3 regions of the Allobosea sp. 124 genome follow, and region 2 is predicted to be linked to each of the others. Evidence: predicted binding sites of a transcription regulator. Region 2 holds the regulator's gene; each other region holds the start of a gene.
What was found. Region 2 encodes LexA, which represses DNA repair genes until DNA is damaged. Its sites were predicted from a motif close to TGTTCNNNNTGTGTTCNG; they were not measured.

Region 1 (5,680 bases), 2.7 Mb from region 2:
TTATGGCGCATCTCGCCTTGACCAGCGCCCGGCGCTTCTAGCGAACCGATCGTCTAACCCGAAAGCGCTTCATCCCTCTTTCCGCCGCGCTGAACCACGTGCAAAGCTCCGTCAGGCATCGGCCGTTACAGCGCCTTGGCCCGCTCCCAGGGCGCTGTCATCCAGATCTCGACCTCATCCGGACGAGTTAGGATCACCGGCATGGCCTTGGGGTGAATGGCGCCTACCTCGGCGTTGGGATCCGTCGTGAGGAAGGCGTAGAGGTCGGTCGTCTCAACGCCGCTCTTGATCTTCCTGACGCCTGTCCAGCCTGCCGTCCAGATGCCGGCAAAGAAGGCGAGTGGGCGGTCTTCCCCGAGAGCGAACCAGACATCCTGCTTAGCTCCGTGATCGAACTCGCTGAACGATGTCAGCGGCACCACGCAGCGGTTCGCCACTCCCAGCCATGGCTTCCAGTGCGAAGACGCGGTGTTGCGGACGTTCGTTGTCCCGCCATCTGGCTCCCTTCGCAAGAGCTCGTCGAAGTCGACGCCCTTTCCCTTGGCCTCCAGCTTCCCGGCACGCTTCTTTGCTGCCTCGAAGATCGCCTTCTTCGACGACGGCATTCCCCAGCGTACCATGGCGAGCTCACGCACACCGTCAGGAGCATTTCTGACGATCGGCGCGGGATAGTCCGGGTAGATGCCCGGAAGGGGCGGCAGGTTGCCGGTGGTGTCCCGCATGGCCCGCGCCAGGTCGCGGATCGCTTGCTGGCCCTTCGTCATCGAGTAAAGATTGCACATGCTGTTTTCCTGGCTCGCCCGGCGCCGCGCATATCAGGCTTTCGTCGACGCCGAGGCAACCCGGCTCGTCGATGCGGAAGGCGGAGCGGGCTACTACAAGGCACGTCAAGTTGCGCGTCTTGCCCGCGAGCGCGGCGATGTTCCCACCGCGAGATTATGGGGCCGGGTCGCCCGCCAGGTCGCCGATCGAACCGGTTTGGTTCCCGGGCATTCCAAGATCGGGCTTCCCGAGAGCGAGTGGTAGCTCAGGACTTCAAAGCGGTCGCCCATTCCGCGTAAGGCGTGTTTCTGGCCAGGTGCCGGTTAAAATCCGGCGCGCCGTCTTCCCACCAGACCGAACCGCGCTCGCCCAAGGCGACCTTAGCCGCGTCGACGGCTTTTCGCGCGGCACTGATCTCGCCGTTCCCGCGCTTGGCCTCTTTCACGGCCCGCCGAGCATCCATCAGATCCGCGACGAGCCGAAGACGACGCTCCTCCGGGATGGCCGGGTTCGTCGATCGCCACAGCCGGCCGGCGACCAGGAAGTATCGACCATCCGGGGTCGTCGGAAAGGCGCGGCTGCTCAATCCGGGTACTCGCTCGCAAACCTATCGTAAGCGTCCTCGTCAGTACCGTCGCCGCATATCGCCTGCTCAATCTCGCGATCATCGACAAGCACGCCGCCGAAATGGCCGATGAAGGCACGCGCCAGACGCGGGTCCTCGAACGCGATGCGGATTGTCTCCGACCCTGGGAAGCGGTCTAGAACCCGAAAGCTAATCTCCCATTCTGCGCACCAGCTTTCGATCCGCCGGAGCCGCCCGGCGGCGTCCCTCGCCGCAAGCTTCATCTCGACCTGATGATCGTACCCCATCACGCTCTCCCGACCACCGGCACTTCCTCCAGCCGCGTCGTGTACCGCGGCGACCGCATATCGAATCTCGTGACCCAGGCCTTCTTCTGGCGAGCGATGCCTGCCGCTGCGGGAAAGACAACGCCACGTCCTAGCTTCCGGTTGCAGGCGTCCAGGGCCTCCATCAGCCGACCAGACCTCTCCCGATCGAGAGCGCCGATCAGCGCCCGCTGCGAGGCCTCCAGCGGCACGAGGTCGACCGTCATCAGACCAGCCTTGGCGTATCGGTAGCCGGACTTCCAGATTCGCCGGGCGCCCCACTTGGCCGCGCGGACGAGAACGAGAGTGTCGTTGCTCGCCTCGGGGAAATCGACGGTCGTCGAGACGGAGCGCGAGGGCCCGCGATCGTGCGGCGACGTGTGGAAAAACACCGTGACGTGATCCGTCGCCAGACCGTGGTGACGCAGTTTCTCGCCAAGCCTGGTCGCATGGGCGGCGATGGCCTCCTGCATCATGTCCAGGCTCTCGACGCGGCCGGCGAAGCTGCGGGTGACGGCGCATCCCTTCCGGGTCGGCGCGATCGTCTCCAGATCGATGCAGGGGGTTCCTTGAAGCTCATGGATAATGCGCTCGCCGACGACCGTCAGGCTCTTCCGGGCGAGCTTGGGGTCGAGCGCGGCAACGTCGGCAGCGGTTCGACACCCGAAGGCGGCAAGCTTGGCCTGGGTCGCGCGGCCGATGCCCCAGACGTCATCCAGATCGACCAGACGCAGCCATTCCAGCCGGGCCTCATCGCTGGTCAGGTCGCAGACGCCGCGCAACTGCGGGGTACTCTTGGCGATCCTGTTGGCGAGCTTGGCTAGGGTCTTGGTCGGGCCGATACCGACGCAGGTCGGGACGCCCGTCCAGGTCGACACCGTCGAGCGCAGGTCCCGCCCCATCTCCTCGCGCTGACCAGGCGCCACCGGGGTCATGTCGAGGAAGCTCTCGTCGATCGAGTAGACCTCGATGTCGGACGCGAACCGCTCATAGACCGTGTTCATCCGGCGGCTCATGTCGCCGTAGAGGGTGTAGTTCGACGAGAACACGACCACCCCCTCACGCCCGCAGAGGTCGCGGATCGTGAACATCGGCGCGCCCATCTTGATCCCGAGCGCCTTAGCCTCGGCCGTGCGCGCGACCGCGCAGCCGTCGTTGTTCGAGAGCACGATCACTGGACGCCGGCGCAGCTTCGGATCGAAGACCCGCTCGCAGGAGCAGTAGAAGCTGTTCCCGTCGATCAGGGCGAACGACCGGGTCACCGGCGGAAGCGCCGCACGGAGTTAGTCACGACGCCAAAGATGTCGATTTCGGCGTCCGGCCCAGGGTTGTAGTCGGGGTAGTGCCGATTGCCGAAGGCGAGACTCGATCGACCGCCCGTAATTCTGAAGATCTTGATGCTGCGCTCGCCGTTGACGTCTACAACGACGGCGTCACCGTCCTTGGGAGCAAGGCTGCGATCGACAGTGATCAGGCTGCCGTCAAAGATTCCGACGTCCATGGCGCTATCGCCGGCCACCGTCATGATGAACGTAGCCGGGGCGTTCTGGATGAGCGCCCGCGACAGGTCGATAGGCTGGTCCAGGTAGTCGTCCGCGGGGCTCGGGAAGCCCGCCCGTACCGCCTTCAGGTAGACAGGCAGGAAGATAGGCGGACCGAGGACGGCGGGCGACATGTGCATTGGCATGAGTTCCTATGACGAGAACATAATAGGAACATCAGCATAGCCGTTCGGAGTCAATGTGGGGATTTCGCCACAGGGGCCACAGGGACGTGCCGAGCCGCAAGCGGTGTTGAGAACAGCTGCGCAGATCGCGCAGGCGTTTGAGATTGTGGGAGCAGCCCGGCAGCCGGGAAAGCTTCGATAGATTCATGGGGGCGTCCCTCTCTATTGAAATCGGGACAGCCTTTCTCTGTGATATCTCCGGCCGAGGTCCGGCCGTTTAGGCCGTCGGCTTACAGCGGAGCGATAGGGACGGCGAGCGTCAGAAACGACGTAAGGGGCCCACTGCTCGGACGCCTTACTGTTCTAACAGCTGGATGTAGCAGGCCGATAGGTGGAGGCTACGCCAGTAGTCCCCGTCGGCGAAGCTCGGCCTCAATCGCCTGCCGCCGCAAGACCTCGAGCCTGTCATCCAACAGGGTAAGCTCACCCCTCTTCTCTGCGACCTCTTCCTCGGCGGAGTCGATCCTCGCCCGTGTTTCCTTCGCCGTCTGCTTGAGTTCATCAAGGTCTTCGTCGAGACCCTTGAGATCGTACTCAAGTTCGTCCCTCCGCTGCGTATAGATCTCCTCGATGTAAGCCTCCATCCCCTCGATGAAAACATCAGCGTCTTCGAAGTAGAAGTCTTCCTTCGAAAGCTCTCTCAGGCTCCGCTGAACATCGTCTTCGGAAAGGATTTTGTAGCCGTGACTGAAACGCTCCCCCTGGTGGAAGGCCGCCAGTTCGTCGATCAGCTTCACGCATTTGTTATACGCGTCGCTCGTTCCTTCCAAATAGACATCTCGCTCCTCAGCTCTTTCAGTCCACGCCATCCAGAAGCGCAAAACTTCCTTCGAATCCGACATAACGCTACTCCAAACCAGACTTTGTTGGTAACCACGATAAGATCCAGGAAGGCGAGCCACAGGGCGGCCGGTCCGAATCAGGTTCGCCTTCAAGGATGGTGAAATCGGTTTTGGGCAGCAAGTTCCTTTTTTGTTCCCTGATTTTCGGCCTGACGAGAAGGTCGCCTCCATCGGAGAGATGACTTCCGACGCGGCGACGCACGGTCGGCAGTGCTTCCGCCCATCGGCGCCCGATTTTCGCTTGTCGCCATTACGGTGAGCGAGCAGCAGAACAAGGCAAGTCGCGGCTGGGCTGCAACCGCCACGCCATGTTGTCGACCCTGCATCGATCGCCATGTCACGCCAACCGCGCTCGCCAAGACCCACCGGCTCGCGCGAACTGCGCGAGATCGTGTCTACGTAGACGCGCGTTCCCACCTGCATCGGTATCTGGCCGACTAAGACGCTGGCCAACAACATCGCGAAGACGACGCCGCAACAGCGGGGCGTCTGCAACCTGCAGCAACGAGGCCCGCCGGATTGGGTCCCGCTCGTCGAGATCGCCGACGTATGGGGCATCGGCGGCGCGTCGCAAGCCAAGCTAGGCGGGATGGGCTGCCGGACGGTCGCGGACTTCGCCGCCCTCGATCTCAAGCTCGCCAGGAAAACGTTGACCGTCGTGGGCGAGCGGATCATCCACGAGCTTCGCGGCACGCCCTGCAACGACCTAGAGACCGTGGCGCCGACCCGGAAGGGTTGTGCGGTGACGCGCGCCTTTGCCTAGCGCGTGGACGATCTCCACATGATGCTGAAGGCTATCGCCGCGCATTCTACGCGGCTAGGCGAGAAGCTCCGTCACCACGGCTTGGCCAAGCGCGAGATTCCGCATCAAGTCTGGGTCCTGATGGAGCCGGTGCACGAACTTATTCGCGTCAGCTTCCTACAGACCGCCGACGCCCAAGCCTTTCGCGAGCATTTCAGGGCGAGACTTGTCTGAATTCCGGAACTGGCCGGCTAGGAGAAGCCATCAAACTCGAACAGTGGAGCCAGTTTTCCGCGCTGACCAGCTATCAGAAATGCTCGTGCTCAACCACATGCTCCGCGACTACGTCCGAAAGTGCGCCACGGCGAACCGTGATCTCCCGCTCGGCGAGATAAGCCACCGCTCTCGCGTCATCGCCGTCCCACAGGATTCCACCGTAATTCTGGGCGTAGGCTAACAATCCGTTATAGGTATTTACACCTAATCCACGAGCCAGCGCCTCGAGCGTGTGCCCGTGGCCTGCAGGGGCGAAAACCTCCCGAGCGTGCCACTTCATCTCATACAGCGAATTCTCATCCAATCGGACCAGCATTGTTCCCTCTCCGACTAAAATTGACACGCCAAGACGGTAATGCGGCTCTCCAGAAGCGCAATCCCCCGAAGGCATCGTGTCGCGTATTTTCACATTTTGGGAGACAAGAGGTGCTCTGCGTACCT
Region 2 (5,680 bases):
TGCGCAGCTTCCATGTCGATCTCGCCGTGACCGAGCGCCTCGCGCCGCGCATCCCCTCCGACCGGATCATCGTCGGCGAGAGCGGCATCTTCAGCCATGCCGAGACGCTCCGGCTGAAACGCTGCGGCGTCGAGACCTTCCTCGTCGGCGAGAGCCTGATGCGGCAAGCCGATGTGGCGCAGGCGACGCGCGATCTGCTCGAAGGCCCGGGCCGCGAGGTCGCCGCGTGAGCCGGCTCAGCCATCTCGACGCCCGCGGCCAGGCCCATATGGTCGATGTCGGGGACAAGGCCGAGACGTCGCGCATGGCCATCGCCGAGGGCTGCGTCGTGATGCAGCCGCAGACGCTGGCGATCGTGCGCGACGGCGACGCCAAGAAGGGCGACGTGCTCGGCACCGCACGGCTCGCCGGCATCATGGCCGCCAAGCGGACGCATGAGCTGATCCCGCTGTGCCACCCGCTGCTGATCAGCAAGGTTGCCGTCGATCTCGTCCTGGACGAGGCCCTGCCCGGCGTGCGCGTCCGCGCCGAGGTCAAGATGAAGGGCCAGACCGGCGTCGAGATGGAGGCCCTGACCGCGGTCAGCGTCGCCTGCCTGACGGTCTACGACATGGTCAAGGCGGCCGACCGCGCCATGCGGATCGAAGGTATCCGGCTCGTCCACAAATCGGGCGGCAAGTCCGGCAGCTTCGACGCCGGCGATTCTGCGGCGGAGACGGCCTGATGGCGCTGACCCCGGTCCCCGTCGCGCTCAGGGCCCTGCTCGACAGCGTTCCGGCGGCGACGCCGGCCGAGACCCTGCCGCTGGCGCAATGCGCCTGGCGCGTGCTGGCGGGCGATATCGCGGCGCTGCGCACGCAGCCCCCCTTCGCCAATTCCGCGATGGACGGCTATGCGGCGCGGGCCGACGATCTCTTGCCCGGACGCGACCTGCGCGTGACCGGCGAATCCGCCGCGGGACGCTCCTTCGCCGGTTCGCTCGCACCGGGCGAGGCCGTGCGCATCTTCACCGGCGCACCGATCCCCGACGGCGCCGACACCATCCTGATCCAGGAGAATGCCGACGGGGTCGGCTCCGCCACGATCCGCGTGCGCGAGGGGGCCCCCAGAGGCAAGTTCATCCGCGCGGCCGGGCTCGACTTCGGCACGGGCGATGTGCTGCTGCAGGCCGGCCGCAAGCTCGACAGCGCCGCACTCGGCCTTGCCGCCGCGGCGGGCCATCCGACGCTTTCGGTGCGCCGCAAGCCGCTTGTCGCGATCCTCGCCACCGGCGACGAACTCGTTTCGCCGGGCGATCCGGTCGGGCCCGACCAGATCGTCGCCTCGAACAGCTTCTCGCTCGCCGCGCTGGTCGAGCAGGCAGGTGCGACGGCGCTCGATCTCGGCATCGCGCGCGACAACCATCCCGACCTCGCCGCGCGGATCGAGCAAGCCCGGGCCGCCGGCGCGGATGTGCTGATCACGCTCGGCGGTGCGTCGGTCGGCGCGCATGATCTGGTGCAGGAGGCGCTGACGCGAGCCGGCATGGCGCTCGGTTTCTGGAAGATCGCGATGCGCCCGGGCAAGCCGATGATGACCGGCCGGCTCGGCCGCATGGTCGCGGTAGGGCTGCCGGGCAACCCGGTCTCGTCGATCGTCTGCGGCCATCTCTTCGTCGTGCCGCTGATCGAGGCGCTGCTCGGCATGCCGGCGCCCGAGCGAGACCGCAGCGAGCCCGGCATCCTCGGGCGCGACATGCCGGCCAATGACGAACGCGAGGATTATCTGCGCTCCGACCTTGCCTTGACCGAAGCTGGCTGGCAGGCGACGCCGTTCGAGCGGCAGGATTCCTCCATGCTCGGCCTGCTGTCACGCGCACAGGCGCTGGCGATCCGCCCCGCCTTCGCGGCGCCCGCCAGGACAGGCGATCCCTGCCGCATCATCAGGCTGCGCTGACGCAAGGCGAGGCGCGCTTGCGGAACACAACGCGAACGGGTATGGTGTTCGTGATTTGTTTCGAATCTGCGCCCACTTACATCTATCATCGCGCCGGCGGGGACCATGCTGACACGCAAACAGTTCGAACTGCTTCGCTTCATCCAGGAACGCCTGCGCGAAAGCGGCGTCCCCCCTTCCTTCGACGAGATGAAGGATGCGCTCGACCTGCGCTCCAAATCCGGCATCCATCGCCTGATCATGGCGCTGGAGGAGCGCGGCTTCATCCGCCGGCTGCCGAACCGGGCGCGCGCGCTCGAGATCATCAAGCTGCCCGAGGGCGTCGGTGCCGGCGGCCAGCCGACCGCGCGGGGCCGTTTCAGCCCGTCGATCGTCCAGGGCGGTCTCGGTAAGGACAGCGGGCTCGGCAAGGTCAGGCCGGTCGAGACGGCCTCCGACGACATCCGCACGACCATCGCGATTCCGGTGATGGGCCGCATCGCGGCCGGCACGCCGATCTCGGCGATCCAGAGCCGCAGCCACAGCGTCGCGCTGCCGGCCGACATGCTGGGCGCGGGCGAGCATTTCGCGCTCGAAGTCCGCGGCGACTCGATGGTCGACGCCGGCATCCTCGACGGCGACACGGTGGTGATCCGCAAGCAGGACAGCGCCAATACCGGCGACATCATCGTCGCCCTGATCGACGACGAGGAGGCGACGCTGAAGCGGCTGCGCAAGCGTGGCTCCTCGATCGCGCTGGAGGCGGCGAACCCGGCCTATGAGACGCGCGTGCTCGGCCCGGACCGGGTCAAGATCCAGGGCCGGCTCGTCAACCTGATGCGGCGCTACTGAAGCCGTTCCGGATTGGCCGGATCGTCCACCGGCTGGGCGGCGGCCGGCCTGGCCGGCGCTGATGCTGGAGCCTCGACCCGGCGGCTCCAGGGCCGCTCGCCGGAGCCCTGTTCCGACGTGTGGCTGCGCCATGCCCCTCCCCGGCGGATGAGCGCTGTCGCGCCATCGCGGGCCAGCGCCGTGCGGTCGACGAGTTTCGTGGCGCAAGGCGCGGTCCAGGGGATCGGCGTGACGACGAGATCGGCGCGGCGACAGTCCTCGATGATGGCGAGCCGGTCGCGCGCATAAGCGATGCTGCGGCCGTCCCTGGTCGCGATGACGCAGCCGGCATCATCGCAGGCAGCCGCCTGTCGCAAGCTGGCGTCGTCGGGGTTGCGGCCATCGCCGTCGGCGGTGAGCCATTGCTGCAGGACGAAGCGGCTGGGCTTGCCGGCGACGACCAGCAGGCCGTCCTTGCCGCGCACGGCAATGCCCGAGCCGTCACGCTCGATCAGGACGTCGGGTCGCTCGGGCTTGGCCGCGACCGCGACGCCGACGACGAGCGGCAGGAGCGCGAGCAGGCGCAGTCTGGTGGTCCAGAGGGTGAGCCAGAGCAGCGTCGCGGCGAAGCAGGCGAGCGCGGCCGGGCCGAAGGCCGCGATGACGAGCGTCGAATGGTCGATGGTCGCGACCCAGTGCGCCAGCTTCAGGACCACGTCCGAAGCGAACCCCATCAGCCACCAGGCCGGAGCATCGAGCCCGAACGGATAGGCGAGCACGCCAAAGACCGCCGCCGGCATCACGCAAAGCGACACGAAGGGCAGTGCCAGCGCGTTGCCGAGCAGACCGAATGGATTGAAGGTCTGGAAGTGATAGGCGCCGAAGGGCGCTGTCGCGGCGGTCGCCAGCAGGGTCGTGACGATGACGCCGACCGAGGCGATCCAGAGTGGGCCCAGCGGCCAGGGCAGCAATGATGGCGGGTGCGGACGGGTGCGGTTCTCCCAACGCTCAGCGAAGGCGATCAGGGCCGCCACCGCGCCGAAGGACATCTGGAAGCTCGGCCCGAGCAGCGCGTCGGGCTCGCGCAGCAGCACGATCATCGCCGCCAGCGCCAGATTACGCATGCTCAGAGCCGGCCGGTCGACCAGGATCGCCCCGAGTATGACCAGCGTCATGATCAGCGAGCGCACGGTCGCGACCTCGGCGCCGGAGAAGACGCAATAGCCGATGGCGCCGACCATGGCGGCGACGGCGGCGATCTTCTTGACCTGCCAGTGCAGGGCGAGCGTCTGCGAGAGGGCGAGCAGCGCCCGCACCAGCCAGAAGATCGTGCCGGCGGCGAGCACCATGTGCAGGCCCGAGATCGAGACGATGTGGTAGGCGGTTAATCCGGCTTCAGGATACCGTCAGCACGTATGCGATCGCGCTAGATGCGGTCTGAGGCTGGCGAAAGTCTCCGCCATCAGCGTGGACAGCCGCTGCGCGGAGTACTGATCGCGCCTTCTCGATGTCGCTGGCGTCCGTAAGGGCTATCCACAGCAGGATCTGCTGAACCCGCAACGCAAAGGCCTCGCCGGAGCGGACGTCACCGGCATCCATGCGAGCGAAGGCAGCCTGTCTCTCCTAGAAAGCGGTCCGGACGACGTCGACGATCTGCTCCCGGTCGCCGCCTTCCTGCTCGATGATGTAGTCCACCGTGCGGAACAGTGCCTGGTTCGAAACCGCCAGGAAATTCCGGTCCTCGCCGTTCTCACGATCGTTCCACCAAGCGTAGATGAAGAAGGCATAGGCGGCGCTGGCCAGCGAGACGCGGCCGCGCTCCAACGGTCCGGCCCTATGGACGCCTCGCTCAGCCTCTCCTGCAGCAGCAAGGCGATATCCGTCGCCGTCCGCTTGAACTTCCGCTGTACGATCTCGACAGGTGTACCGCTGACGTCCTTTTCCTTGCCGCCGAACATGCGGCCGATCAGATTGCCGATGCCCAAGTTAGCCCCTCGCCTCGCCAGGTTTCATACTAGGCCGTAATCCATGGCAGGCTAATTCGAGGCCGTTGGCCCAGGGTAAACCACTCGCACTTTTCTCTGATTGGTCGGCGCGGCTTCGGTGCCGGAGGAAATGGGTGTCGCGAGCGTCTCCGGCGGTTTCGGAGCCGCGAGCTCCAGTTTGGCAGAAGGACGCGCTCGACTGGTTAGATCCAGTCCAGGTGAACCGTGGCTTTTGCCTTGGTGCTCCGCGCCGGCTGATGTTGCCATCAGGATGCCCAGGACCGCCGAGCCAACCGGTACCGACAAGATGCGTCGCATCAGAATCCCCATTTAACCGAGCCTGAGATGAGCGAGGGGCCGGTCCTTTCGGAGCCGGCCCCTTGCGACGCGAAATCAGTCGATGACCTGCACGATGCGTCCAGTGTCGGGATCGACGAGCACGGTGCGGTTGTTGACTACTGTGTAACGATAGGTGGTCGCGCCGTATTCACGCGGGACTTCGTAATAGGTCACGCCCTGGCGCGGCAGGGTCGAGCCGACCACGACCGGCTCGGCATAGGTATAGGACGGACGGCGCTGCTCGGTGACATAGCTCTGGAAGCGCGGGGTGTTGTCGCCGATGATCCCGCCGACCACGGCGCCGCCGACACCGCCCACTACCGCACCAACCGGGCCGCCGACGATGGCACCGCCCACGGCACCGGTGAGTGCGCCGCTCGCTGCACCACCCTGTGCGCCCGGAGGATTCTGCGCGATCGCGACGGCGGGGACTGCAGCCAGAGCGAGAACCAAAGCAAACTGCTTGATCATAATGAAGTCTCCTCGCCGCCATACGTCGGGACGATCCCTGGTTGGCAGCCGGGGCGATAACTCGGCTAAATTACTAAGGTTCCAAACTGCGTAGTTTGGCAAACAATAAAAGTCATTCATGTGGTGTTCATTTTGCAAGC
Region 3 (5,680 bases), 2.7 Mb from region 2:
TTCTGAAAAGCCTGCTGAAAAAGCGGGCCCTCGTCCCGTAAAGCCGCAGGCAGCCGTCTCGAAGGATGTGCGCCGCCGCAGCTTGATGACATGGCCGGCCGAGCCCATCTAAAAGCTGTAGCGACTGGAGCTTCAGGAGCGGACGCAATGCCATCCACCCAAAAGATCGAACATGTCATGCCGATCGGCGCACTCGCCGAGCGCACCGGCGTCAAGGTCGAAACGATTCGCTATTACGAGCAGGTCGGCCTGCTGCCGCAGCCGGAGCGCTCCGAAGGCAACCAGCGCCGCTATGGCCCGCGCCATGTCGAGCGGCTCGCCTTCATCAAGCATGCCCGCGATCTCGGCTTCGCCGTCGACGCGATCCGCACGCTGCTCAAGCTTTCGGACAATCCGGCCATGGCCTGCGACGAGGCCCATGCCATCTCCGTCGCCCATCTCGACGAGGTCCGCCACAAGATCGCCCGGCTGCGTTCGCTCGAAAAGGAGCTGGAACGCATCGCCGCGACCTGCTCCGGCGGCGTCGCGGCCTGCGACTGCGCCATCATCGAGGCGCTGGCGGACCATGGCCAGTGCAGCCACGCCGCGCATTGACGCGACTCCCGGTGGCGGGCTGAACAGGCTGCGACCGGGCCAGCGCCTGTGGAGAAGCGCGCCTGCATCGCGCTCATGCGTCGCGTGGCGATTGCGGCACCGGGCGGGCAGGCGCTAGCCTTCCGCGAAACGATGCGGGAGCCACCATGTCCAGCGACTTCGCCACTCCGCCCGGTCTGCGCCATCGCCAGATCGCAGTGCGCGACACGACGCTGCATGTCGCCGAGGTCGGTTCCGGGACGCCGGTCCTGCTTTTGCATGGCTGGCCCGAATTCTGGGCGGCCTGGCTGCCGCTGATGAACCGGCTGCATCCGGATTTCCGCCTGATCGCGCCTGATCTGCGCGGCTTCGGCGACAGCGCGAAATCGGCTGCGCCGCGCAGCGATGTCGGCGCCAACAGCCATGCCGACGACATGGCCTCGCTGATCGCGGCGCTCGGCTTCGAATCGGTCGGCGTCGTCGGCCACGATGTCGGCGCCTATGCCGCCCAGGCCTTGGCGCGCCGCCATCCGCAGCTCGTCGACCGGCTGCTGTTCTTCAACTGCCCGACCCAGAGCATTGCCGAACGCTGGGTCCATGAGGGCCATGTCAACGAGATCTGGTACCAGTCCTTCCAGCAATTGCCCCTGGCCGAATCGCTCATCGGCCTCAGCCGCCAGTCCTGCGCGCTGTATTTCTCGCATTTCCTCTCGCATTGGTGCCATCGCAAGGAGGCCTTCGATCCGGCGCTCGACCTCTGGATCGACAATTTCATGAAGCCGGGCAATCTGCGCGGCGGCTTCGACTGGTATCGCAGCCAGAACGCGGCACGGCTCGCCGCGATCGACGGCCATCCGACGCCGTCCGTGCGCATCCATCAGCCGACGCGGGTGCATTGGGGCCGCCACGACCCGGTGCTGAAATCGGAATGGGCGGCCTTCGTGCCGGAGCATTTCGACAAGGCCGAGGTCAGTTTCTGCGAGAGCGCCGGCCACTTCGTCCATGTCGAGGCGCCCGACGAGGCAGCGGATATTTTCGCCGAGTTCTTCGGCTGATCGGAACGGTCCCGGCCAGTCGCAAGGCGGGCACCCTCGTTTCCCGGCCGGAAGCACTTAGATAGTCTCTCGCGCAGGGCGCGGCAGACGGCCGCTGATCCCCTGGGCACCAAAGGACGGGCGATGCCGGTGTTCCGATTCCAGCAGGCGTGGCGCAACGGCGCGATGCCGCGACCTTCCAGTGAGAACGAAACCCGATTCCGCCGGAGTCAGCGATTCGGGCCTGCTTCGTTCGGGACTCGTTCCGCATTCTAGTTTCACCGTTGCGCCTCGCGCCGTCATGCGACGCCCCGCGGCGTCGCCGCCGGGCGAAGGCCGACACGTCACGATCGGCAGCGCTTTGATCCCTCACCGCTCCTTGCCCCCTTCGGTCCGCGCCAACGGCGTCACCGCGGTGCTGGGCCCGACCAACACCGGCAAGACCCATCTCGCGATCGAGCGGATGGTCGCCCACCCCACAGGCATGATCGGCCTGCCGCTGCGCCTGCTGGCACGCGAGGTCTATGCCCGCGTCGTCGAGAAGGCGGGCGTCGATGCGGTCGCGCTCGTCACCGGCGAGGAAAAGATCAAGCCGGCGCGGCCGCGCTTCTGGGTCTGCACGGTCGAGGCGATGCCGCGCGATCTCGCGGTCGACTTCGTCGCCATCGACGAGATCCAGCTCGCCGCCGATCTCGATCGCGGCCATGTCTTCACCGACAGGCTGCTGAATCGCCGAGGCCGGGCCGAGACCATGCTGATCGGCGCCGGCACGATGAAGCCGGTCATCGAGCAGCTCATTCCCGGCGTCAACGTCGTGAGCCGCCCGCGCCTCTCGCAATTGCTGTTCTCGGGCGACCGCAAGATCACGCGCCTGGCGCCGCGCTCGGCCATCGTCGCCTTCTCGGTCGAGGAGGTCTACGCCATCGCCGAACTGATCCGCCGGCAGAAGGGCGGCGCCGCGGTGGTGCTGGGAGCACTCTCGCCGCGCACCCGCAACGCGCAGGTCGAGCTCTACCAGTCCGGCGATGTCGACTATCTCGTCGCCACCGACGCCATCGGCATGGGGCTCAACCTCGATGTCGACCACATCGCCTTCGCCGCCGACAAGAAGTATGACGGGCACCACTTCCGCAAGCTCAACCCGGCCGAGTTCGGCCAGATCGCCGGGCGCGCCGGGCGGCATCTACGCGACGGCACCTTCGGTACGTCGGGCCGCTGCCCGCCCTTCGAGGCCGATCTCGTCGAGGCAATCGAGAATCACCGTTTCGAGCCGATCAGGCAGTTGCAGTGGCGCAATACCGATCTCGATTTCCGCTCGGTCGCACAGCTCCTCGACAGCCTGAACCTGCAGCCGACCGAGCTCGGCCTGACGCGCGCGCTGATCGCCGAGGACATGACCACGCTGGAGATTCTGGCGAAGGACCCCGAGGTCAAGGCGCTGGCGCAGGGCCGCCCGGCCGTGGAGCGGCTCTGGGAGGTCTGCGGCCTGCCCGATTATCGCAAGATCGCGCCGCAGCAGCATGCCGACCTCGCGACCACGCTCTACCTGCGGCTGATGCGCCATGGCAGGCTCGATGTCGACTGGTATCGGACCCAGCTTTCGGCGCTCGATCGCACCGATGGCGAGATCGATACCCTCTCCGCGCGCATCGCTCAGGTCCGCACCTGGACCTTCGTGGCGAACCGCCCGGACTGGTTGCCTGATCCAGAGCATTGGCAGGGGGTTGCGCGTCTTGTAGAGGACAAGCTCTCCGACGCTCTGCACGAGCGTCTTGCCAGCCGATTTGTCGACCGGCGCACCAGTGTACTGCTGCGCCGTTTGCGGGAGAATGCGATGTTGGAGGCTGAGGTCACCACGACGGGCGACGTGCTCGTCGAGGGCCAGCACGTCGGGATGCTGCAGGGATTCCGCTTCACGGCGGACCCGAAAGCCGGCGGGCCGGAGGCGAAAGCCTTGAATATGGCTGCGATGAAGGCGCTCGGCGCCGAGATCGAGGCGCGCGCCGCGCGTGTCGTTCTCGCCGGCGACGATGCCTTCGTGCTGTCGCATGACGGCCTGCTGCGCTGGATCGGCGAGCCGGTCGCCCGCATCGTCGCCGGCGAGAAGGTAATCGAGCCGCGCCTGCGCCTGCTGGTCGAGGAGCATCTGGCCGGCCATGCGCGCGAGCAGGTCGAGGCACGGCTCCAGCTCTGGCTGAAGAATCACGTCACCCGCCTGCTCGGCGCGCTGCAATTGCTGGAGGACGCGACCACCCTCACCGGCATCGCGCGCGGCATCGCCTATCAGGCCGCCGAATCGCTCGGCGTGCTGGAGCGTGCCAAGGTCGGCGAGGAGATGAAGGCGCTCGATCAGGAAGGCCGCGCCGCTTTGCGCCAGCTCGGCATCCGCTTCGGAGCGTTCCATCTCTATGTGCCGGCGCTGCTCAAGCCCGCGCCGCGCGCGCTCGCAGCCCAGCTCTGGGCGCTGAAGCATGGCGGCCCCGAGCTCTCGGGCCTCGACGACATCGCCCATCTCGCCGCATCGGGCCGGACCTCCTTCCCGGTCGACAAGGCAGTTCCCAAGGGGCTCTACCGCGCCGCCGGCTACCGTGTCTGCGGCGAGCGGGCCGTGCGCGTCGACATCCTCGAGCGTCTTGCCGACCTGATCCGCCCGGCCATTGCCTATCGCCCCGGCCTGACCCAGGGGCTGCCGCCGACCGGAGCCGCCGATCAGGATGGCTTCGTCGTGACCGGCGCGATGACCTCCCTCGTCGGCTGCGCCGGCGAGGATTTCGCCTCGATCCTGCGTTCGCTCGGCTATGTCTCGGCCAAGCGCCCCGGCCCGGCCATCACCGTGCCGCTGGCTGCGCCGCCCGCCAAGCCTGTCGTGGCGGAGGCGGTCAAAGCTGAGGATGCTCCCGCCGAAGAGGCGAGCGCAGGACCGGCGGCCGACGCCGCCACCCCGGACGCGGCTCCCCTGGGCGAGGCCCTGCCGCAAGAGGCTCAGGAGGCCGTCGCGGCGGCCGAGACCTCCGGACAGCGTGACGAAGCCGCCGGCGACGATGCGGTCTTCGCCGAGGCGCCCGCGCCTGAAACGCCCGACGCGCCAGTCCTGACAGAGGACGAGCCGGAGCCAACGCGCGAGCCGGTTCCGGCCGACATGATGTCGTCCCTCTCTCCCGCGCTGCCCGAACCGGCGGCGGACGCACCGGCTGAAGCGGCCGGCGAAGTGCCCGCCACTCCGGCCGAGCCAGAGTTGATCGACGTCTGGCGCCCGCACCGCCATCAGGGCGGCAGGCGGCCCGAGCAGGCCCATCGCGGCCAGCGCGAGGGTGCAGGTGCCCCCGGCGAACGGCAACCCGGCAGTCGCCGTGGCGAGCGGCCCCAGCGCGGCCCCCGCCCCGGCGGACCGCGCCGCGACGGCGAGCCCCAGCCGGCAGTCGCCGTGGCGGCCGAAGGCGGTGCAGCCGCCGCGCCGCGCCCCGAGCGCGAGCCGCGGCGTGACGACCGGCCCCGGTCCGGCCAGCGCGGCCCACGCCCCGAGGGTCACGGCCAAGGTCAGGGCCGCCCCGAGCAGGGTCGCGGGCCTCGGCCCGATTTCAAGCGCGACGGACGCCCGGGCGGCAGCGGCCCGCGCCGCGACGACCGTGGCGGGGAGCGCTTCCAGCAGCCGCAGCGTCCGCGCCCGGCCGAACGGGAGCCGGATCCGGATTCACCCTTCGCCAAGCTCGCGGCCCTGAAGGCGCAGCTCGAAGGCCGCAAGAGCTGAGGGCATTTCGGTGCCCGGCGCGCACTGAGACGGCAGGCCGGATATGCGGGACGATCGTCAGCGCCTCGACAAATGGCTCTGGTTTGCGCGCTTCGCCAAAACGCGCCCCGCCGCGGTGCGGCTGGTGGAGGACGGGCATATCCGGATCGAAGGCCGCCGGGCCGCAAACCCGGCGCATGGCCTGAAGATCGGCGACGTCCTCACGCTCGCGCTGCCGCATGCGACCGTCGTGGTGCGTGTCGTCGTGCTCGGGGCGCGCCGCGAGTCCTACGAACAGGCAAGGCTGCTCTATGAGCGGCTCGACGAAAGCGGGCGCGGCGATGCG

Region 1: C8D03_RS10440 (LexA family protein) is a predicted target of LexA. The motif match lies at 3,354-3,371, and genes of this name have one in related genera.
Region 3: C8D03_RS10685 (helicase-related protein) is a predicted target of LexA. The motif match lies at 1,858-1,875, and genes of this name have one in related genera.

What each region holds. Positions count from the first base shown of each region.
Region 1 covers NZ_PZZM01000001.1:2,217,633-2,223,312, forward strand. Annotated here, with positions in the region: partial or broken gene C8D03_RS10415 (SOS response-associated peptidase) at 129-782, opposite strand; gene C8D03_RS10420 (hypothetical protein) at 781-1,026, shown strand; gene C8D03_RS10425 (hypothetical protein) at 1,028-1,348, opposite strand; gene C8D03_RS10430 (hypothetical protein) at 1,345-1,635, opposite strand; gene C8D03_RS10435 (Y-family DNA polymerase) at 1,635-2,915, opposite strand; gene C8D03_RS10440 (LexA family protein) at 2,912-3,334, opposite strand; gene C8D03_RS10445 (hypothetical protein) at 3,718-4,221, opposite strand; gene C8D03_RS26430 (hypothetical protein) at 4,811-4,984, shown strand; gene C8D03_RS10450 (hypothetical protein) at 5,003-5,197, shown strand; gene C8D03_RS10455 (hypothetical protein) at 5,271-5,555, opposite strand.
Region 2 covers NZ_PZZM01000001.1:4,942,601-4,948,280, forward strand. Annotated here, with positions in the region: gene trpC (indole-3-glycerol phosphate synthase TrpC) at 1-230, shown strand, start outside; gene moaC (cyclic pyranopterin monophosphate synthase MoaC) at 227-724, shown strand; gene C8D03_RS23385 (molybdopterin molybdotransferase MoeA) at 724-1,935, shown strand; gene lexA (transcriptional repressor LexA) at 2,041-2,766, shown strand; gene C8D03_RS23395 (ComEC/Rec2 family competence protein) at 2,760-4,118, opposite strand; gene C8D03_RS23405 (hypothetical protein) at 4,369-4,569, opposite strand; gene C8D03_RS23410 (DUF1236 domain-containing protein) at 5,124-5,540, opposite strand.
Region 3 covers NZ_PZZM01000001.1:2,268,707-2,274,386, reverse strand. Annotated here, with positions in the region: gene C8D03_RS10700 (cupin domain-containing protein) at 1-6, shown strand, start outside; gene C8D03_RS10695 (MerR family transcriptional regulator) at 148-594, shown strand; gene C8D03_RS10690 (alpha/beta fold hydrolase) at 741-1,628, shown strand; gene C8D03_RS10685 (helicase-related protein) at 1,972-5,355, shown strand; gene C8D03_RS10680 (RNA-binding S4 domain-containing protein) at 5,399-5,680, shown strand, end outside.